One region of the Neobacillus sp. GCM10027624 genome, then DNA from elsewhere that is predicted to be linked to it. Evidence: riboswitches for the same ligand, from Rfam matches in the RefSeq annotation. Region 1 holds a riboswitch; each other region holds the start of a gene.
The links. Region 1 has a riboswitch for thiamine pyrophosphate ahead of ACFQZ9_RS04610 (ABC transporter substrate-binding protein). Riboswitches for the same ligand answer to the same signal wherever they lie in the genome.
Positions count from the first base shown of each region.

Region 2: another riboswitch for thiamine pyrophosphate. It lies ahead of thiH (ThiH family protein); the one in region 1 lies ahead of ACFQZ9_RS04610 (ABC transporter substrate-binding protein).
Region 3: another riboswitch for thiamine pyrophosphate. It lies ahead of ACFQZ9_RS04020 (thiamine phosphate synthase); the one in region 1 lies ahead of ACFQZ9_RS04610 (ABC transporter substrate-binding protein).

Region 1 covers NZ_JBHTHD010000002.1:915,937-923,327, forward strand. Annotated here, with positions in the region: gene ACFQZ9_RS04595 (ABC transporter ATP-binding protein) at 1-293, opposite strand, end outside; gene ACFQZ9_RS04600 (ABC transporter permease) at 290-1,057, opposite strand; gene ACFQZ9_RS04605 (thiamine-binding protein) at 1,059-1,349, opposite strand; gene ACFQZ9_RS04610 (ABC transporter substrate-binding protein) at 1,364-2,356, opposite strand; TPP riboswitch at 2,523-2,632, opposite strand; gene copZ (copper chaperone CopZ) at 2,711-2,917, opposite strand; gene ACFQZ9_RS04620 (metal-sensitive transcriptional regulator) at 2,933-3,247, opposite strand; gene ACFQZ9_RS04625 (DUF8832 domain-containing protein) at 3,375-4,208, opposite strand; gene ACFQZ9_RS04630 (GTP pyrophosphokinase) at 4,408-5,157, opposite strand; gene ACFQZ9_RS04635 (TetR/AcrR family transcriptional regulator) at 5,176-5,841, opposite strand; gene ACFQZ9_RS04640 (hypothetical protein) at 6,222-6,383, shown strand; gene ACFQZ9_RS04645 (CBS domain-containing protein) at 6,439-6,906, opposite strand; gene ACFQZ9_RS04650 (YuzK family famiily protein) at 7,214-7,363, shown strand; gene ACFQZ9_RS04655 (DNA-3-methyladenine glycosylase I) at 7,389-7,391, opposite strand, start outside.
Region 2 covers NZ_JBHTHD010000002.1:396,112-403,502, forward strand. Annotated here, with positions in the region: gene thiH (ThiH family protein) at 943-2,025, opposite strand; TPP riboswitch at 2,081-2,181, opposite strand; gene ACFQZ9_RS01920 (hypothetical protein) at 2,689-3,099, shown strand; gene ACFQZ9_RS01925 (GNAT family N-acetyltransferase) at 3,508-4,071, opposite strand; gene ACFQZ9_RS01930 (NERD domain-containing protein) at 4,757-5,512, shown strand; gene ACFQZ9_RS01935 (hypothetical protein) at 5,650-6,189, shown strand; gene ACFQZ9_RS01940 (cold-shock protein) at 6,506-6,709, opposite strand; gene ACFQZ9_RS01945 (IS1182 family transposase) at 7,351-7,391, opposite strand, start outside.
Region 3 covers NZ_JBHTHD010000002.1:794,298-801,688, forward strand. Annotated here, with positions in the region: partial or broken gene ACFQZ9_RS03990 (YybH family protein) at 52-447, opposite strand; gene ACFQZ9_RS03995 (hypothetical protein) at 714-905, shown strand; gene ACFQZ9_RS04000 (rhamnogalacturonan acetylesterase) at 1,043-1,849, opposite strand; gene ACFQZ9_RS04005 (DUF2187 family protein) at 2,204-2,434, opposite strand; gene ACFQZ9_RS04010 (hypothetical protein) at 2,509-3,678, opposite strand; gene ACFQZ9_RS04015 (GNAT family N-acetyltransferase) at 3,834-4,319, opposite strand; TPP riboswitch at 4,554-4,662, shown strand; gene ACFQZ9_RS04020 (thiamine phosphate synthase) at 4,679-5,395, shown strand; gene thiO (glycine oxidase ThiO) at 5,370-6,503, shown strand; gene ACFQZ9_RS04030 (MBL fold metallo-hydrolase) at 6,544-7,293, opposite strand.

The DNA of each region.
Region 1 (7,391 bases):
TCTTGTCCAAGCACCACATTATCAAGGATGGTCCTCCACGGAAGCAGCGAGGGAGTCTGCGGCATGTAACTAATCAAACCACGCATTCCGTTAATGACCTTATTTTCCAGCATGATTTGACCGTGATCTGGAGCCAGCATTCCGCCAATTAAATTGAAAATCGTACTCTTTCCACTGCCTGAAGGACCAATGATAGAAACAAACTCATCCTTTTTGATGGAAAAATTCATCCCGTCCATAACCTCGTTTGCACCAAAGCTTTTCGATACTTTTTTCAGCATAAGATGGCTCATTTTCCCTCATCTCCTTTTACCCGCCAGCGGACAACCCGGCGTTCCACCAACACTATTAATAAGAAAAATAATAGGCTTAATAGCATAATCGCAAAAATGGCAACAAACACACGATCAGTGCGAAATGATGAGGATGCCATTGTCATATAGACACCAATCCCCTGTTTTGCACCAAGCCATTCAGAAATAACGGCTCCCATCACACTATAGGTTGCTGAAATTTTCAAGCCGGAAAAAATCGATGGCAATGCAAAGGGAAACTCCAATTTCCAAAAAACCTGCGTTTTCGAAGCCCCCGCCATCATCATATAATGTCTTAATTCTGCGGGCGTCTGCCTGAAACCGTCGAGTGCCGCAACAGTGATAGGAAAAAAGCAAACTAGTGTAATCACAATCATTTTCGGCAGCAGCCCAAACCCGAACCAAATCACTAAAAGCGGAGCAAGCACAATGGTCGGTACATTTTGTGAAAGAATGAGTAACGGATAAAACGAATCTCGTAAAACCGGAATTAAATAAAGAATCACCGCCACCACTAAACCAATCACCGCACCGATTACAAAACCAAATAAAGCAATTTTTGTTGTCGAGAATAAATCCGGGTAAAATTCGCTCCAGCCGCGGATGGCTTCAGTAAAAATCTTCGATGGTGCCGGCAGCAGCCACTCCTCGATTTTTGCGGTCTTTACAATCATTTCCCATATCACGAACAAAAGGAGGAGAACCAACACTGGTCTCCACCCTTTTAAAAGCAGTTTCTTCATTTTAGCGATACTTCTCCGTTAATTGATCCATCGTGATTCCTGACGGCTGATACAATACCTTAATTTGCGAAATCACGTTTTTGCTGCCAATTTCCATCATGCGTTCATTCATTTTGGTGATAACACTAAATAAATGTTCAAGCTTACCTTCCATCGTGGTCTCCAAAGGATGAACCTGATATTTTACTCCTGATTCATCAATAATACGGATGGCTTCATCCACATAAGGAATAACATCTTCTCCATCCTTTGTTTTCGGTATAATTTGAATGCTCACTAAGGCATTTGCCATGTGAAACCCCTCCATTATTTTGGTAAAAATTCATTCGTGAATGCTTTTTCGGCATCCAGTTTTTTATCAAGAAGCTTATGGTCATACATCCAAGAAGCATAGTTTTCCCAAACAGTCTTTTTTTGTATTCCCCACTGAGACGCATCATCCTGGTACTTAGGTGATAGCCATTTCTGACTTGCCTTGACAAGCTTTGGATCTAAATCTGGTGCTGCCTTGATGAGAATATCTGCTGCTTGATCTGGGTTTTTAATTGCAAATCCATATCCTTCTGATGCTGCCTTTAAAAAGGCTTTAACAGTATCAGGATTATTGGCAATCATCTTTTCGTTTGTTTCTAACACTGGTGTATAATAGTCAAGTTTCTTAGAATAATCAGTAAGGTAGATCATGTTGATTTTTTGATGGCGAAGCTCTGCCTCTACACCGGTCCAGCCATAATAAATCCAGGCAAAATCAACATCTCTTTTCACAGCAGTGAAAAAATCTGTATCTCCCATATTAATGATTTTTACTTTATTTGCATCGGCATGTTCTTTATCCATTAAAGAAGTAATGACGGACTTTTCAACAGGAGAACCCCATCCTCCATATGTTTTTCCTTCAAAGTCTTTTGGTGCTTTAATATTTTTGTCAACGGGCGAAGCAAATCCCGATGTATTGTGCTGGATAACCGCAGCAATGGATACAAGCGGAACACCTTGGACACGTGCCTGCGTGACACCCTCTTGATAGCCAACGCCAAAATCCGCTTTTCCAGATGCAACAAGCTGATCAGCACCTGTTTCTCCCGGCTGAATGATGTCAACATCCAAGCCTTGATTCTTAAAATATCCCTTTGCTTTTGCCACATAAAGCCCTGTATGATTTGTGTTTGGCGTCCAGTCAAGAACGACCGTAATCTTTTTGAGCTTTTTCGTATTTTCCTTAGCCGTATCTGTCTCTTTTTTGCTGCTGCAGCCAGCAATCAGAAAAACGGTAAGTAGTAGAACAAACAACTTTTTCATTTTCTTTATTCCCCCATATGTATAATCCGAATCTGTTGGAAACAAAACTAGAATTGCCTATGAGAAACAATCCGGTTGCTATAAGCATAATAGAACAAAATTTCCCAAACAACAAATAAAGCACCCGGGCTCTTAGAACCTCGAGTGCATATTGGCAAACAACTTATTTGTTTAAGAATATGTTCCCTCCGCCGGTATCACCCAGATCAGGTTCCAAGGGTTATCGTTTTTAGAACGAACTCTCAACCGGCAACACCGGCTCCCCTACATTTAATGTATGAAGTTTATTTCCATACTCATTATAACAGAAGTGTTTTAATATGCTAGCATTATATGTTTATTTTTTATAGAGACTTAAACCACATCATATCCTTGATCATCAATGGTTTCTTTAATTTTGCTAAGGTTAATAACATTTTGGTCGAATTCAACATCAACTGTGCCATTATCAAGATGGACTTTTACCTGTTTAACACCTTGGAGCTCTCCTACACTCCCTTCTACTGCTTTCACACAATGGCCGCAAGACATTCCTTTAACACTTAAAGTAATATTTTCCATTTTAGGAATCCTCCATTATTTTTTCATTAATTTTTGAATCGTTACAAGAACCTCATCAAGAACTTCCATGTCCCCTTCTTGAATCCTTTCAAGGACACAGCTTTTTAAATGTCCCTCTAGTAAAATCTTTGCCACACTATTTAGGGCTGATTGGGTTGCGGAAATTTGCGTAATCACATCATCACAATAGGTATCTTTTTCAATCAATCCTTTAATTCCACGTATCTGGCCCTCAATCCGATTGAGACGTGTTACGAGATTGTTTTTTACTTTATCTGAATGATGGCTTTTTCTGTGGCTGCCTTCTGAAGCGCAGCACGCATCATCCATTATTAATTCTTCATTATAATTGTTTTCACCAGACATCCGCACACCCTCCTTTTTGGATATTATATCATACCCCGGTATAGTAAAAGTAAGGAAATAGTTTGACATCCTGTTCTACTATCCAGAGTATTTACTTAACTTTAATTATAAATGGAAACACCCTAACTTTTCCAGCCTGTCTAAATTCTGCCCAAATTTTGTAGATTCCGGGATGGTCAAATTGGGTTTCAAATACCGGTTTACTTTCATCTTTTGGATGAACATGCAAGTATTGATCAGCATTTTCGTTTAGGATGACGACGTGACCGGCAGCACCTAAATACGGCTCAAGTGTGGATTCATCCAATTTAAACTGTAGAGTGACTTGTTTTCCATCTTCAAATGAACTTACTTTCATTCCGACAGTTTTTCCATCAATGGTTTTAATAAAAGTTTGGTCAGGTACTAATGAAGGATGGCTGTGATTTTCTACTGAATTACCAACCGTAAAGGGAACAGGCTCTACTTTATAATTCAAATTCTTTGGCTTTACATCAATAAACGCTTTATACGGACCATCCGCTAATTGGTAGGGAATTGCAAACTTCCCTGGACCGATTTCATTGGGGTGGATGTGATAATACTGGTCTAAATGTTCATTCACCACAATTAAATGCATCAGTTTTTCATGATTTACTTCAAGGTCATTAACAGGATCACCCTGCATATCCTTTAGGATGATTTCTATTTTGCCATCTTTATAGCTAAAGGTTGGTTTTACTTCTCCTGCTTCTGTACCTGTACTCTCATGGTTGCCGCCAGACCCTGAATCATTATGGGCATGACTTTCACTTGTTGAAACCGGTGATTCATGATTCATATCCATCGTTGACTTAGCTTCCGTCTTAAAATTCGCATCGTATACCCAATAGCCGCCAATAATAACGAGCAAATATACTACTGCCGCAAGTGCCCATTTTTTCATTACATTACTTCCCTTCTATTATTTGGTATTTAATCTAACCCGTCGGCTAAAATTTATTTAATTTGTGTAGCTTATATACACAATATACTATACCCCCCTATAGTAAAATGTCAAACGAAAAATAAAATATTTTCCATTTATATATGGGTAAATTCCCTTTAATGAGCAATAAAAAAAGCACCTTTTTAAAAAAGTGCTTTTACTTTCGGTCCCCGACCTTTTCCATTAATGTCTCTAACATGGGAATTGAGAATTGATGACCAACAAGATTAAAAATGCTAGTCTCATCTTTTCTTTTATTCTCCTCTTTGATGACCGATATTTCTTTGTGAAGTCGTTCCATTTTTTGATCCAAATGAGTAGCCATGGTCGCAGCTTCCTTCAACTCTACAATCATTTTCTCTGGAACTTCCTCATTATACTTATAATAAATTTTATGCTCTAAACTTGCCCAAAAATCCATTGCGATCGTTCGGATTTGGACTTCTACATAAACTAATTCCTCCCGGTCAGACATAAAGATCGGGACTTCCAAAATAAGATGCAAGCTTTGATAGCCATTTGGTTTTGGATTTTGAATATAATCTTTATATTCAACAACTCTAACATCCTTTTGGTTTGCAATCATCTTACTTATTTCATAAATATCTGATCGGAAGGAGCAGGTAATTCTTATTCCTGCAATATCCTTAATATTTTCCTTGATGCTGTCTAACGTAAAATCGAAGTCTTTGCGGTAAACCTTTTTTAATATACTTTCCGGTGATTTTAACCGCGACTTCACATGCTCGATCGGGTTATAGTCATGAATAAAATTAAATTCATCCTGAAGAATATTTATTTTTGTATTCATTTCATCCAAGGCAAACTTATAAGCCATCATAAAACGTATTAATTCAACCTTTAATTCTTTAATCTCTTTTATATTAAGGAATTGTTCAATTTCCAACCGAAAACTCCCTCTCTCTCAATTCTCTATATTTTCTTCGTACTTTTCGCCATTTTGTAATTTTTTCAATACTTCAGGAGGGAAAACCATTCTACAGATTACTTTAGCAGTTTTATGATATTCCTCGGTATCCCCTGATTCCAACACTTTACCGGTTGTATTCTCAGCAAGCAGCATAATCGACCAAGTAAGCGTATTTAAATCTAAGTCCTTCCAGGTTAGCCCCTTCTCACAAGCCTTTTGCAATCCTGCATAGATTCTGCCGTGAATTTTTAATTTTGCAGAAGCGATAACCTCTGAAAGCTCCGGATCCTTTAATAATAATTCTGGTAAAACACGATGTAATCCAAGCCGTTGCAACCTATTCCCATGCGCTTCAAGCAGTTCAGCTAACCTGGTTTCAGGATTCCCGTTTACCCAGCTTGGTTCAGGAGGCATAAGTTTTTCAATTTTATCCTCTAATAGCGACATCAATAATTGACGTTTATCTAAAAAATACCGATAAAAGGTCCCTGTAGCAACCCCTGCTTTGGCAGCAATTTCCTTTGCGGTGGTTTGCTCATATCCCTTCGAAATAAACAATGCATGACCACTTTCTAGCAGAGCATTCCTTTTTTGCTGAGCACGCTCTTGTTTTGGTACAAAAGGAAAATCACCAACCAACTGGTCTTCACGGTCTGACATTTTATCACCTCAGGTCCAATCATATCATAAATAATAAAAAGGTGAACCTCTGTTCATATTTCCATTGACAGTTTTCTTAAACCATGTAATACTATGAACCATAGTTCATGTTATATCCACTTCTTAGTTGGCACCCCTTGACTAAATGAAATTGGAATAACATGAACATAATTTATTAAAAATTTCTGAAATGAACAGGATTTTTGATTTTTTCACCGAATTATTAAAGAAAATTACTGTAGGATTGAGAATATCTAGGCACCTGCCGGAATGATCTTCATATGATGTGAATAATAATACATTCCCAATACTTCTGCCTAGTGTTTTCTGGTTTTCATCCTATATAATATCACCATACTACCTTGGAAGGTGTGAATAATTTGGCAGCCAATTCTGAACCGAAAAAAATTGACATTAATTCAACCATTTCCTTAAAAGGAATCGTGAAGGCCATCTTTAACGATACCATTCATGTGCAAATTGGTGGAAAGATTATTACCTTACCAAAAGGAGATTTCCTGCTGGACAAATCAATGAATTAAATAAATAATCATTTTATTAAGCCCATCACTTCCCACTGAAGTGATGGGCTTATTTTTAACGCATCTTATCAAATACCGTGTTTTGAACGCAGCGAATCATATCCCCCCTGCTAATGACCCCCAGCACATGACTGTATTGATCAATCACCGGCAGCTTTTTAAAATGGTGTTTCGCTAAAAGTTGTACCACTTGTTTCACATCATCCTCAGGTGAAACCGTTACCAAACCATGGGTTTTGGCAATTTTTATGATCTTCAGATTCGCCATCTCTTTAATCCTGCTCTCTAAATTTTGTTCCCAATGATAACTGATAAAAGAAAAATAGTCATTAATTCTTCGGTCAACCGGTTGAATCGCCCTCAAAATATCTCCATCCGTAACAATCCCCTGTAATTTCCCTTCCTTATCCATGATCGGCACACCACCGATTTTTCTTTCAACCATTATTTTCATTACATCTTTAATTGTTGCGTCAGGACTGGCGGCAATCACACTTGTTATCATAAAATCCTTTACTTTCATAACGCAGCACCGCTTTCTGTTGTATTAATAATGAACAGCTATGTAACTTCTATTATTTGGAACCTTCAATGATTTTATTGCTAAAACATGCCCATATTGGAAGGAAACTGCCATTATTTTAAGGATTGACGAGGTGACCTCCTGACACTCTTACTAGGCGCTTGATACGGAGGCATACACTGGTATATCCGCTTTGTGAATACAAATACATTGATGGTAAGATGTATTTGTTCAATAAAAAACCTAACGGAGGGGATTTTTTATCAATCCATTAGAATTGAATTACACGAGTGAAATGGAAAAAGCCATGCACAAGGCTCATGGAGTTGGCTATCAAGTATATAGTCAAAAGCATTCAGTGAGAATTAGAGTTGAAAATCAACGAGAACGAAATTATCGAGAAAGTAAGAGATTGCTTGCAGAAATCACGAGTAAACTTTATGCCTACGCAACCTAAATAGAAAAAGGGAACCGGTTTACATTCA
Region 2 (7,391 bases), 520 kb from region 1:
AATACAATCCCAAGATTCAATATTTCTTTTTTGATTGCAAGTTTATTGATTCCTCTAACTTCTTTATAAAAAAAGTGATTTTTCCTTCTAACTACTTTAAAGAGTTAGAAATTCAACTGCCACTTTTGACTTCATCTCTTCTTTTTTGACGTATAATCATAGGTTTATGCTTGCCTTTCTTCATTTCCTCCAAATACCTTGCCAAATAGTCGTCTGTGATGCGATGGGGAACATATCCCAACCGCTGGCGAAGAATATTTTCGAGAACAAACATTTTCCGAGTGATTTTTTCATATTCTTTCCCGCTTTCTTTTCTTCGTTTACTATATAGTCCTCTGTTTGACCGAGCTTTCGAGCTTTGTAGAACACATTTAAATAATGATAGAGAGATACTCTTTCAGCTCTGGCGTACTTTAGCAAACTAAGTAGCTCAAAAGTTGACAGTCTCATAAGCTCAGGTGTAGTCTTGTCCAGATAAACTTCAAGCGAAAAATCTCTTATTCGAAATTACCCAGTTCTGGTTTTATACTCATACAGATCTATCTTTTTGCTTTTTTATTTTTTTTAAAAAAGAGTAACATTATAATTGAAATGTTACCCAATTACCTTCTTTTCATCTACTTTTTTAAAACAATAAAACAAACATAAAATGTAATTCTTCTTTAAATTTACAAATCTTGTGTATTGGTGGAATCCCACTTTTTAATTTTACGTTTTTTTCGCAGAATACCACTACTACAACAATCATGTTTCGTAGTTGCTCGAATGACAACGACCATCAACATAGGAAGAAGAAACAGTATTAAGAGGCTAATCCAAACCACAATTGTCACCCCAAAATCACTTTAGTAACAATATAGAACACAATAGCCAGATTAAAAGCTGGCAGCCTTTTAAGAGCATGAGTTACACTGGCTAGTAAGATAAAATTCTTAATTGCCTTCATCGGATTTGATAGTCGTTACGATGCAACATATCTTTTATTTCGTCAACACTTCGTGTATCGGAAATTTCAAACTGACTGTGGCTGGTCTCTTTGTTAACATAACCACCAACAGCAGTTGAGGAAGCTGCAGACATTTTAGTAACGCCCAAACTAATAAGATGGTCACGAAGTTCCGACTGCTCTCTTGTAGAAAGGATAATATCTGCTTCTGGCAAAAACAAACGCATTGCCAGCATGGCTTGAAGTAAATTTTTGTCTGTAACATTTGTTTTTGGCTGAAAATCCCCCAAATGAGGGCGCATTCTTGGAAATCCAATTCCGATTTCCGTTTCTGAATAGTTATTTTTCAAGTAAGCAGCATGAATACCGGTAAAAAACACTTCTTTCCTCCAGTCATCCATTCCTAAGAGCGCACCGATAGTAACCTTGCTCATTCCTGCTTTGCAACCCCGTTCCGGCGTATCCAACCGATATAAATAGTTTCGTTTTGGACCTTTCACATGAATTTGCTTATATATATCTTCGTTGTATACCTCCTGATGAATAGTGAGTCCGGTTATGCCACATTGAATCAATTCCCGGTATTCTTCTGTTTCCAGAGGGTGTATCTCAATTGAAAGGGAGGAAAAATATTTCTTTAAAATCGTGATACTTTCTTTAAGATATTCAATAGAGGCATGTAACCTTGATTCCCCAGTTAAAATAAGCAAGTGTTCAATTCCTGTTTTAGCTAGTGCCTGTGCCTCTGCTTCAATTTCAGACAAGGTAAGTTTTTTTCGAGAAAAATCATTGTTTATGCTGTAACTGCAATACACGCACTGATTGACGCAGAAATCGGATATATAGAGAGGGGCAAACAACTGCATAACTTTCCCAAAATGTTGAACAGTTACTTGTTGAGCCTTTTGCCCTATATCTTCTAAAAAAGGCTCTGCTGCAGGCGACAATAACGTTAAAAAATCCAACTCGTTTAACGTTGTTTTATTTATGACGTGCTTTACATCTTCATAAGTTAGTGATGAAAAATAGTCCTCAAAAGGTAAGTTCTTTTCCTCATAATATTTTTTGTAATAGCTCATTGTTCTATCCTCCTTGAAATATAAAAAAGCTTACCCAAAAAAAATAGGTAAGCTGCACTAGCGTGTTTAGCTTCCCTACGTTGGTACTAATCCAAATCAGGTTCAAAGGGTTGGATTGCTCCTCTCAGCCCAATAAGGGCACCCCTAGCTTTCTATCAAATGTTATTTGTTTTTATAAATCAAGTTTATCAAAAGAATTCCATAATAAATATGATATACATCACATAGGACATATATTGAACCTATGTGATGGATGAACTTTGTGTTTAGATGAGATTTGATTACGACCAAAGGAATTTACCACCTCTGCCATCTTTTGAACCATTCCTTGACAAAGAATTTACCAATCATTGTCTACTCTTTACCAATAAATAAACTCCTCTAATTACTTTTGTAATGTAGAGGAGTTAAAACAATCCCCACCTGTAAAACCAGATAGGGAACACGTTATTATATAGGTAAGTTTTTAAAATTTATACAAATGATTGAAAGTGTTTTTGACCAAGGTAGTAATTTTTCCAAGGTACTTTGAACGGGGCAGTTTGGTGGAATATAGACATCACATATCTTCTTCCCACAAAAGAGGCTTTTTTATTAGTACAATCCCCATGCAGTATCCATATAAATAAAAAAAAGCTTGTTTCATGGAGAGGGGAAAATCTATTGGTGTTTTTAGGCAGGATGAAGTCATTTATAGGTAAAATGGTCAAAGTTGATCAAGGTTTTCAAGAAGCAGGGGTTGGAAGGTTGTTAGATGTTTCTGATGATCATCTTGTCCTACTCACGGAAAAAGATGGGGTTGTTTACTATAATAACGATCACATAGAAAGTGTGACAGAGAATACCAAGGAATTCAATCTCGTATCTCCAGAAGATATTGGGTACAATAAAGCTAATAATTTACTAAATCTGTTAGAAACGCAAATACTCAAATGGGTCAAAATAAACAGTGATGGACCAGTAAAAATAGAAGGAGTTTTATATGATGTAAATAATGATATTATTTCATTGATTTACGATAAAGAGATTGTTTACGTTTCCTTCAACCATCTCCATCATATTAGCATAGGCTAGAATTTTGAAAAAATAAAAAATGAAGGCGATTTTTCTGGGGGTATGGTGTTATTTTTGTTGTGGTAGTCTTTAATAAGCTGTAAAGGAATTGCACAAGATGTATCAATTTATTATTGAATTTTCACTATATTCCTTTATTTTCTCGCTTTTTTTTAAATCCCTTTAAATCAACATTCTTATTAAAACAGTCAAAATAAAACATTTTGTTGAACGAATGGGTACAAGAGTTGTAGAACTAGCTGGCATTGTGGCAGCTTTTCTTAATGCTTTAAAGGGATTGTTTCCCATGGTTTAATTGCGGGTTACCCCCAACCACAAGAACCATCCCCATGGTCCCCCGGTGAGATATAAGCCTATTAAATCTTTATTTGGGTTATAAGCAACACAATCATTTTTTAAAGCCTTAAATTAAACGGCTTTCTTATCTTGAAGTTGTTTATTACTTCTTAAAACAGTGATAAAACCTTCTAATATGTCATGACTTACCGTAAACCCTTTACGCTTATAGAATTCCAAGGCATTTTCATTACCGTTTGAGACGTAGATAAAATAATCTTCTATATCATCAAATGTATTTAACCACTCCATTGACATGTTGAAAAGTTTAGATCCAATTCCGTATTGTCTGTACCCTTCCTTAATGTAAAATTGGGATAAGCAACCTACGTTTTTTCCTTTAACAGATGAAAGATCAAAAAAAGTCGCAAAATCATTTGAATACGCTTCTTTAGGAGAGATATTTGAATACACATAAGCCACTGCTTCTTTATTTTTATCCATATCTTTCACTACCACAATATAATTATGTAATGCGCTTTTAATTGATGGTACCATCCGTGTGTCAAAATTCATGCTGTTAAACAACTCTGGTTTAATTTGAGCTTTTGACTTTTGAAAGGACATGAGTTCATTGCACAAATCACGACAACATTCTATTTTTTCTTCTGAAATAACTTCATATTGTAAGTTCATAATTCCACTCCTTATATAGCACTATTCCGAAATCCCATACCAGTTACCTTCATCTAATTATTATAGAGACTTCTTTTCATCAATATCAACTTTGGAGTGTGTGTTAAATCCAAAAAACCTTCCTGCTTATTCAATTAAAGGGCCCGATTGATGAATTGCCCATTAAAAGACATATTACAAATCCTCGCACAGTGTTGGTGTCCCCCGGCACAGTACAACGTTAAATCATGAGGGCCAGACATTCTAGCCTCAAGGACAAAGAAAAAATAGTTTGACATTTAAGTCAAACCGTTAAAATTGTATTTGTTTTTGTGTGCCTAAAACTCAGTCCTGTAGCGCGGTACTGCTCTATCACTAGGTACGGCCCTTTCACCCATTATCTCCCTCAAGTCCTCTAAAGTATGTTCAAGGCTATCAATCCGAACCATTTGCATTTCGATTGTTTTTTCGGTATCTACAACCTCCCAAATAGGAAGTACTTGTTGAGTTTCTTGTTTTGGGTAAGCTATAATTAGCACCATACCTTCTTAGAGTAGCTAAGGAAAAATAGTAAAAGATATTTCATAAATAAGAACATAGTTTATAAAATAGTAATTTAGACCTCAATTAAATACATATTAATTTACTAATAATGGATAAAAAATGATAAAATAGTATCTATTGTATGATATTGGAGGATTTTGTCATGATTTATTTTTTTATTTTAATTTTTATTGCATTGGTAGTAACAAATTCTGCTTCTTTTAAAGGAAAGATTGGAGAAAAGAGGGTCAAAAACACAATTAAGAAATTAAACCCCACACTATACGTTTCCATTCATGATCTTTACATACCAATAGAGAATGGGAAAAAAACAAGTCAAGTTGATCACCTAGTTCTTTCTCATAAAGGTATATATGTAATTGAAACAAAGAATTATAAAGGCTGGATTACTGGGTCAGAACAAAGCCAATACTGGAATCAAACAAACTACAAAAGAAAAGATAAGTTTAATAACCCTCTTTGGCAAAATTACGGACATATTCAAGCTTTAAAGACTTATTTGGGAGATTTAGTAGAAAATGTTCCATTTTTCTCGATTATTGTTTTCGGAGATCAATCAGAATTAAAGTTTAAATCTGAATTCAAAAATGCATCTGTCATAAAAAGAAACAAGTTAATAGGGCTAATAAATGGGAGCACCAATTCAAACATTCTTAGTCATCAACAATTAAGGAAAATCCAGCATAAAATTGAACCATTAGTAAACATATCAAATGTAGAAAAAAATAAAGTGGCTAAAAATCATCGTAGTGAAATCCGATCCACTTTATCACAAAAAAAACAAAGCATTAAGAATAATATTTTCCCCAGATGTGGCAATCCAATGGTTAAAAGGAAAGGAATATATGGTGAATTCAAAGGGTGCAGTAAATATCCAAAATGTAAATTCACAGCATAAAAGGCAGGCTTTCCCTGCCTTTTTAGATGAAGATAATTCTAATGTGTAGGTATGTCCGTATTGACTGAACGATATTCAGGATCTCCCGAAACAATGTTTGAATTCGATATCAGGAGATTTAATCTTGCCGATAAACGATGAATTATTTAAAGAGTATTGAAGCTGGCGAACTTTCGGATGCTTATTGGAACAATATTTTGGTAACGAACTTAGATACCTCCGTTACCAGTAGTCCCTATTTCAATTTGTTTATAATGGCACAAATTTATGATAAGGATAATGCCTTTTTATCAAAGTCAATAACAGTAAGTCATTTAATCGAAGAACGTGGGGATGTCCATCATATTTTCCCGAAAAAGTATCTTCAGAAAAATGGGATCAATAATCGTGGAAAATATAATCAAATCGCCAACTATGTTTATACAGAACAAATTGTAAACCTTTCGATAAAGGACAAAGCCCTTTCCAATTATATGGAGCTTGTCAAGGTACAGTGCAATGGCGGGCAAATTGCAATAGTAGAAATCACAAACGAAGACGAATTAAAGTCGAACATGGAAATGAACTGTAGCCCTTTATCGATATTTAATTTAGACTACACCGATTACGAGGAATTTCTAAAGGAACGCAGACAACTTATGGCCAATAAAATTCGCCTTTTTTATGAAAAATTATGATGAATGAAGAAGAGCTGCACAAATTGGGCAGCTCTTTTTAAGTATATTATAAAGCGCTGGAAGAACCTGCAACTAAATCTTTTTTAATCTCCGGCTTGAATACTTTGCTAGATACCTATCAATCGCACCCCTTCCTTTTAGGCAAGCTGGATTTAGAAAAGTCCAGATATGGCCTAAAAAATAGGTAGAATAGGTCTAAAATCTGCTCTTATGAACAAATTTCAAAGAAAAGGCATCCGAATGGGCTCATTCGGATGCCTTTTCCTACACTCTGACAGGCTCTAAAATAAGAATCTGTCTATATTTATTCTTATAATTAAGAAGCTTTTCGTACGTTAGCTGCTTGTGCTCCACGTTGACCTTGCTCAACGTCAAAAGTAACTGATTGACCTTCTTCTAATGTTTTATACCCTTCGCCTTGGATAGCTGAGAAATGAACGAATACGTCTTCTCCACCTTCACGTTCGATGAATCCGAAGCCTTTTTCGCCGTTAAACCATTTTACTTTACCTTTTTCCATTTGTGTTGCCTCCTAGTGTGTTAACACACACAATGTTACTATCCCTGCTCTCAGTGATCTTCAAGACGAAAAGTTTTAACTAATACTATCCTTTTCACCGAACAAAAATAATTCTTCCTTATAATAGCACTTTTTGGAATTAATTGCAAGCTTAATATATATAAGACGAATTTCCAAATTTTTGTCGTATAGACCCGACCATTCAGAAGTTCGTCAGCTTAACCTTTTTCTTTTAGGTGTACTTGCATCCTCACCATATTCAATCGACTCAAGCACCACGAACTACACCACTCCCTCAAGTAGGGTTCTGGCAGTTATTACTTAGAATTGAAGCAGAAAATATTGCTTCAGGTATCTCATAAAAATTAGAGTGACTTTATAAGCCACTTTCATTAAATTAGGATTATCCTTAATTGTATGCTACACTTTGTTTACCATTTGATTTACTGTTTTCATGTTCCCTACTCATTCGTGAGTGGGGTTCTTTGTTTTTTATTGCATAAAAAAACAGACTCTATTTTTAGAGTCTGTCCAGATTGTAGACAAAAGGCATTCCGAATGTCCCTATTCGGGGCCTTTTTCAATTCTTAGCCATTTATATGTTAAATTTTTCTTTAACAAGACCCCTCCGGGGTCATTTTTTAGCCCATTTTTGGGCTACTCCAAGTCCATGTAGCCATCT
Region 3 (7,391 bases), 120 kb from region 1:
TGGAGAAGCCCTTAACTATGTTATATGGCTTTTGAATGAAAATTTATTTATTCAATTTCTACTTTTTATTAATTCGGTCCCATAAGAATTGTCGATTGCACAAAGCCAATCACCTTTTTTATTTTTCTTAAATACATAGGTTGCTCTTCTATCCATGGAAAATTCCGATTCGTTTTTATCGGTATCAAGAAGGGTTTGGGAAATAACTAACGCAGTGTCCCCCGCCTCTAAAATGATCATCTCACCTTGAGTTGGTACTAGGCGATTATTGAAGTATTTTGAAATGGCAATAAATGCTTTTTTGATTTCTTCTTTACCTCGTGCAATCATGCCAGGTTTTACAACCAGAATAGCATCATTCGTATAGTATTTCATCAACGTATCAAAATCTTCTTACTTTATAGCAAGGTCACATTTGTTGAGTATTTCATTTATTTCATGTTCCATTCTATTCCCTCCCCAGATATCGATATTTCTATAATTTACCGTGCTTACTCATTTCTAGCAAGCTAGATATTTACTATTTTTCTACAAAAAACTAGACATCTTAGTTGTTATCTGTCGTTAGGTGCAAAATAATCTCTATTCAAAAAGAAATCTGCTGAGATATGTAGATAAGTTTTTTATGGTATTGGCAGGAAAAACGGTCTCCTTTCCCAAAATACTAAAAAAGGCAAAATTGATGTCTATTGAATAAGTTGAAAGGATGGTCGATGTCCGTGACAAAAGATTACACCCTACAACAACTCGCAGAAGGTTTACCAAAATCACTATTAAATGCATCAGACAAAGAATTGGAAGGATTTCAACTGATTATTGATGAAACAATTAGATTGAGAGAGGGCCATCGAAATTTACAAAAACTGATTAAAACCTTTGCCACTTCACAAATTCAACGCACATAATGGAAACAAGGGAGATGAAGGCAACTTGCTTGTTATTTTCCCACTGCATATTCTAAGATAATAAAACAGCTCTCATAATTTGAGAGCCGTTTTATTTTCTAAGGGAAAAAACCTTTCGTCTTGTAGATGGGTTTCTTTTATTTTAGATGTGCACGCAGTCCCAATCCGTGCTCCTGTATCCCCTCGACCACGAGTTTAGCTATCGCCTTTGCACCTTTATCCTGAAAATGTGTATTGTCCTGTACTCCTCTCGGAAAATTAGGAGTAGTTCCTGGGTCTACCCACATAAAAAGTTCTTTTGTTTTTTCGGGTCCCAGTTGTTGAAAAAGTTTCTTGCTTTTCGCCGTTAAATCAATGACCGTAACATGCTCATCATGTCCCAGCTCTCTCATCGCCGATGGATACTTCCCGTGCGTATTCAAAGCATCTCCCTCTGAAGAAAAACGTCTTCTTTCCATCGGAGTGACAAGGACTGGGATCGCACCTTTTTGACGAGCACCTGCAATATATTGCTTTAAATAGCTTTTATATGTAGTAGAAGGTTTTGTATAACGGGTGGAATCCTTAAATTTTTCATCATTATGGCCGAATTGAATGAAAAGGTAATCCCCCTTATGAATTTGTTTTAAGATTCCAGCTAATCTGCCTTCCATAATAAAACTTTTTGAACTTCTGCCAGGTACCGCTCTGTTCTTTATTCGAACCCTATCGTCAAAAAAAGACGGTAGTACCTGTCCCCAACCCGTCCGCGGTGCCATATTGTCAGGATAGTTAGAAACTGTGGAGTCTCCTGCTAGATACACGGTAATTTTTTTATCCTTATCCTTCTGATTTGAGTCCTTTGATAATTTTCCGAACACACTTGATGTAATGAATAATGTCATTATAACAACTATAAGTAGTGTGCTAACTACCATAGATTCCTTTTTTCGATTTTTATCCAAAGCTTTCCCCTCCCTTTACCTACTCATTGTAATTTATAATTTTACCACCATGGTGTATTTCCAAAACATTTTGTTCATTTTTATTTAAAAGGCTGCTAAAATTAGTTCTTGATTTCCGCTCCAATCAACGCTGTTCAAAAATCACCATGTCCTTTAACATAGCCAATTAAAAAAAGGCATCAGCCGCCATTTGGTCGCCTGATACCTAAAATTATTTCTGGTTTGTTAACTTTTCGAGTTCGTTAAAAACCGCAGGTATTCTTCCCATTTTTGACTGTTCCATCCGCTTCTATCTGGCTTCATGACAATCTTCTGAAACAAACAAGGATGGAGTTTATCAAATTGAAGAAGTAATTATTTATTAAGCTTCTTGTAATTTTTATGATTCACCACGGTTAACACTGGTTCCCCTGCCTTTGTTTTCATTCCGAGTTCTACAATAACTGAATTATCACGGACTTGTATAACTTTAGCCTTTTTCCCTTTGTATTCTCCTGTTTTGATCTCGACCAATTGATCTAACTGTACATCTACAAGGCTTTCTTTTTCCTTCCCGCTCTCATTTTTTGATTTTTCTTCTGCCATATCCTGTACCTCCACTTCGGTTTCGTTTTTAGTATTACCAAGATATGGGCACAACATTAAGTCTTTATAAAAAATTACTTTACCCTCAGTATTTCCATTTCAATAACCCGTTTCAAATACTCATATTCTTTTTGCTCAAGAATGTCTATTTCCTTGTTCGTTGCTTTTAAAATTTGATCGCGGCATTTGGCTATTCGTTGGATCATCGGGAAAATGGTTAGACTTGAGAGGTTCACAAAGTCATATAAATCAGCCAAACAAACCGGCAGTTTGTAGCCTTTATTGCTGCTCGCAATCAGCAACCCCTGATCACGAAGCTTCGAGACGATGTTAGAGCGAAAATTATGTGGGTTCAACTCGATATTGCGTATAGCATTGAGATTATTTAATATTTCCTGTGTGTAAACATATTCATCTGGATTTTCTTTCAGATTAAATAGTAAAAACTTTAAAAAATCAATGCGAAGTTTTTCATCCTCATCGTCACTTTTTCGATACTTATCAATGTATTGATAAGCTAAGTTGACTGCCTGTTTGATGATTACCTCGTCATTCTTAATGTCAGCAGAGTCTACCTTGTAATCATAGAGAAAATTCCGATAGTCATGGGGCCATAAATTGATTCGGACAATTTGAGGTTTGATGATTTTATAAAATGTTTGATAATATTTTGAAAGATTTCGGTCATACCCTATTGCCAGTGTTCGTGCAATCCATTCTGACAATTTGACAAGAATATCTGATTTCGTGTTATTGAATCCGAAGCTTGAATAATTAAATAGGTCAGGTATACATTCTTGTTTTACATAATTGATATACGCCTTCATAAACTCTTTCGGTTCCTGGTCGTCCGAAATAATATCAAGCTTTTCAAATGTATTCGATAAATCTTCGAGGACCTTGCGTGTTAAATATTTTATAAACGTATTTTTGTAGGTGACTCCACTGTTGTCTCTTATTTTCTGCTTATCGATCACATATGCATATATTTTAAAAGGTAATTCCTTCATTTCATTCAAAATTTGCAGCATAAGATCTGGTTGATTTTTTATGTAACTAAAATGGTTGTCTTCTTTTTGAATATATTTTTTCCATATCCTTTCAATTTCCCCTTCTAACCCTTCTTTATCGGAATCTTTTACTAGAATAGCCGTAATGATAAAGTGGGTTGAGACGTCACTGTTGTCAAAATCAAAACCATAATCACCATACTCATTGAAAAATGCATATTGGATATCGTACAACTTTCCCACCTCAATTGTCGATTAATTATTATCTAAATAGTTCGACAAATGGAAAGCAAACCCTCTAAAAGTTACTTTTTTCCTTAAACAAATAAAGAAAATTCGGGTGGTGCCAGGCACCACCCGAATTTTCTTGTTTCACATAGTCCACGGGATTATAAATTTTTAACCATGTTATACCACGTAACTCCGGCATGCTGGGAGTCCGAGGTTCCTAGGTTTCGGTATCCATGATTTAGATAGAAGACAATTAGTTCTTCTTTACAGGTAAGGGTGATTGTTTCGCGATTTTTTTCTTTTGCAGCTTTTTCAATATGAGCAAGGAGTGCCGCTGCCACCCCACGTGTTTGAAAATGTGGTGTTACCGCTATCCCAAGGATACTTTGATGGCCCCCCGTTTCTGGGTTTACCTTTAGATCCTTAAATAAGTCATCCGTAATGAAGGGGGTTTTAATAACCGGTCCATTAACAAAACCAATGACCACCCCATTTTCTTCCGCAACAAAAAAACTATCAGGGATCACTTTAATCCTCATTTCAAATGCTTCCTTTGTTGCCGCCTCTTCTTGAGGAAAACAAAGCTGTTCAATGATTACAATATCAGATAAGTCCTGCTCTTTTACGTTTCGAATATTCAACATGCCTAATCTTCCCTCCATCATCAATCTATTTAAGTTTAACACATGGAAGATAATATTTTCTTAAGAATGTCGAAAAATTGAAAAGTATTTATACAAGATTAAGAAATTAGAAATGATAAATATAAAAATCTAGTAAAATAAAACATTATTAAAAGTTGACAAAATGATTTGACATATCTGACCAGCGTGTTAATATAATAATTGCAGGAAAACATTACAAATGAATAAATAAAGCTATTCCGCTAGAGGTGCCTTTTTAAAGGGCTGAGATTGAAGTGCTACTTCGGGACTCTATGAACCTGATCTGGTTAAAACCAGCGTAGGGAAGTGGAAAATAGGATATTTGAGTAACCAAAAAATTGTTTATTTCAAATTTTCAAAAACCACTTCCTTACAAATCGGAAGTGGTTTTTTTCATTTCAACGGAATCTTCTAAAGGGGTGACTTATATTTCAAAGGAATTCCATCTTATTTCAAATGGTCAAATGCCAATTGAGCAGTTTGCTGAAATTGTCACAGATATCCAGCCATACATAACTGCGATTCACCTGCGAGAAAAAATAATAACAGCCAGAGAACTTTTTGATGCAGTCGAATTTTTAACAAAGAAAAACATCCCTTTGTCAAAAATAATCCTTAATGATCGGGTGGATGTGGCCTCAGTGACAGGAGTAGCGGGAGTTCAATTAGCTTATCACAGTTTAGATGCAGGCATTGTAAAAGATAATTTCCAACAACTTCGGGTAGGAAGCTCCATCCACTCTTTTGAGGATGGACTAAAGGCGATAAGGGATCATGCCGATTACGTGCTGTTCGGACATGTCTACCCTTCTCATTCAAAACCTGGAAAAATCCCTAAAGGTCTTGAGGAATTAAAAAAGGTATCTCAATTAAACATCCCGGTTATTGCAATTGGCGGTATCAGACCAGAAAATACTTATCAAGTTCTTCAGGCAGGTGCAACCGGTATTGCGGTTATATCGGGAGTGTTAGATGCAAAGGATCCAGTAGCAGCGGTAAAGTCTTACGCAAATGAACTAAAAAATGGAGATGAATCAATTGTGTCATTCATATGATGTTGCCATCATCGGCGGCGGAATTAACGGTGCTTCCATCGCCTATCAACTTTCCAAACTGGGTAAAAAAGTCATTATTTTAGAAAAAGAACGATTAGCTTGCCAGGCTTCGAGTGCGGCCGCGGGGATGCTGGCAGCCCAAGCGGAAATTGAACAAGAAGGTCCCCTCTTCCATCTGGCAATAAAAAGTCAGGCTATGTTTCCAGAACTTTCAAACGAGTTATTCGGGCTTACAGGAGTCGATATTGAGTTCGTCCAAAAAGGCATGTTAAGAGTCGCAGAAACAGATGAAATTGCAACCGAATTGAAAAAACAGGTCATTTTTCAAAATAATTGGGATTCCAAAATCCAGTGGCTCGACTCATTGGATATAAGAGAAATGGAACCAGCTATTTCACCGAGTGTTGCCGGCGGGATGTATCTCCCAAATGACGGGCATGTTCAACCGGGAAAATTAACTCAAGGCTTTGCAAAAGCCGCTATCCACTATGGAGCAGAAATTCATGAAAATACCGAGGTCCTCTCTTTTCTTTTTGAAAACGGGAAGGTCAAAGGGGTTAAAACAACAAATGGTCTCATACATAGTGAACAAGTGATTGTGGCGACCGGTGCATGGGCAGGAAGATTAATGCAGGAATCCGGCTTGGATCTTCCTGTATACCCTGTTAAAGGTGAATGCTTTTCTGTCAAAACGGAAGAATCTTTAATCAATCGGACGATTTTTTCCGATAAACGCTGTTATCTGGTCCCAAAACGTAATGGAGAAATTTATATTGGAGCAACAATGATAGAAGATACGTTTGATGACAAGGTCACTCCTCAAGGAGTTGCAACATTAATTGAAAGAGCGATCCATCTCGTTCCTCAGATTAAAGATGCTTCATGGGAGCGGGTATGGTGTGGAATCCGCCCGCAGACAGGCGATGGTCTCCCCTATATTGGCGAGCATCCTGAATGGAAGGGTTTATTTGTCGCCGCTGGGCACTTTCGTAATGGAATCTTGTTAAGTCCCATCACTGGAAAACTTGTCGCTGACTTATTAGTCGGAAAACAGGATTCTCTTCTTTCCGCGTTTCAGCTGGAAAGGCACACCGAAACGGTACTTTAAGGTCGGAACAGGAATATTCAGTTCCGACCTCAAAGATACATTATCCTTTTAAAATTTCTAGCAATCGTTCATGAACATTTCCAGCAAAGTGTCCACCATGATAACAAATGACTTTTTCAATGTCATAGCTTAAAAGATTATCAAGTGATTTAATTGCCATTTCATTATCTAAGGCGTATTTCGGATCAGCCGGATATAATTGTCCATCTTTAACAATTAATGCATCCCCGGCAATCAAGGTTTTACTTGCTTGATGGTAAAAACTCAAATGTCCCGGGGTATGTCCAGCCGTGTCGGTGGCAATCACTCCGCCACAGTAAGGTAATTCCTGACCACCTTCGATTACATGGTCTACTTTTGCCTTTGGTGGATTTTCTAATCGAAATTTAAAAGCGCGGCGAAAGTCTTCTGGTACTTCAGGCGGCAGCGACTCCAAGGCTTTCGTAATGGATTCAGGGGTAATCCTTAAAATCATTTTTTCACCTTGAATAAACGGCTTTTCTATCTCGCTCGCATAAACGCCTATTTTTTTCGGGGATTCTTCCAGGATGGCTGGTAAACTGCCGATATGGTCGATATCTTGATGAGTGATGAAGATTTTCGTCAGTCGTTCAAATGAAACGCCTGCTTTTTCAATCCCAACACGCAAATCATTCAAGTTGCCGGGATAACCTGTGTCAATTAAAATTAGGTCTTCTTCATCCCAAATGATGGCTGGGTGGATGACATTTACCTCACCAGTAGAGTTGATGGAGATTTCTAACATGTGAATACCATTTTTCTTAAACATTGGATCCCTCCAGAGAAAATTAATCATCACTGCGAATCCAATATTACATCTTTAAAGTTTTTTTATCAATACGCAAATATTTAATCATAACATAAAAA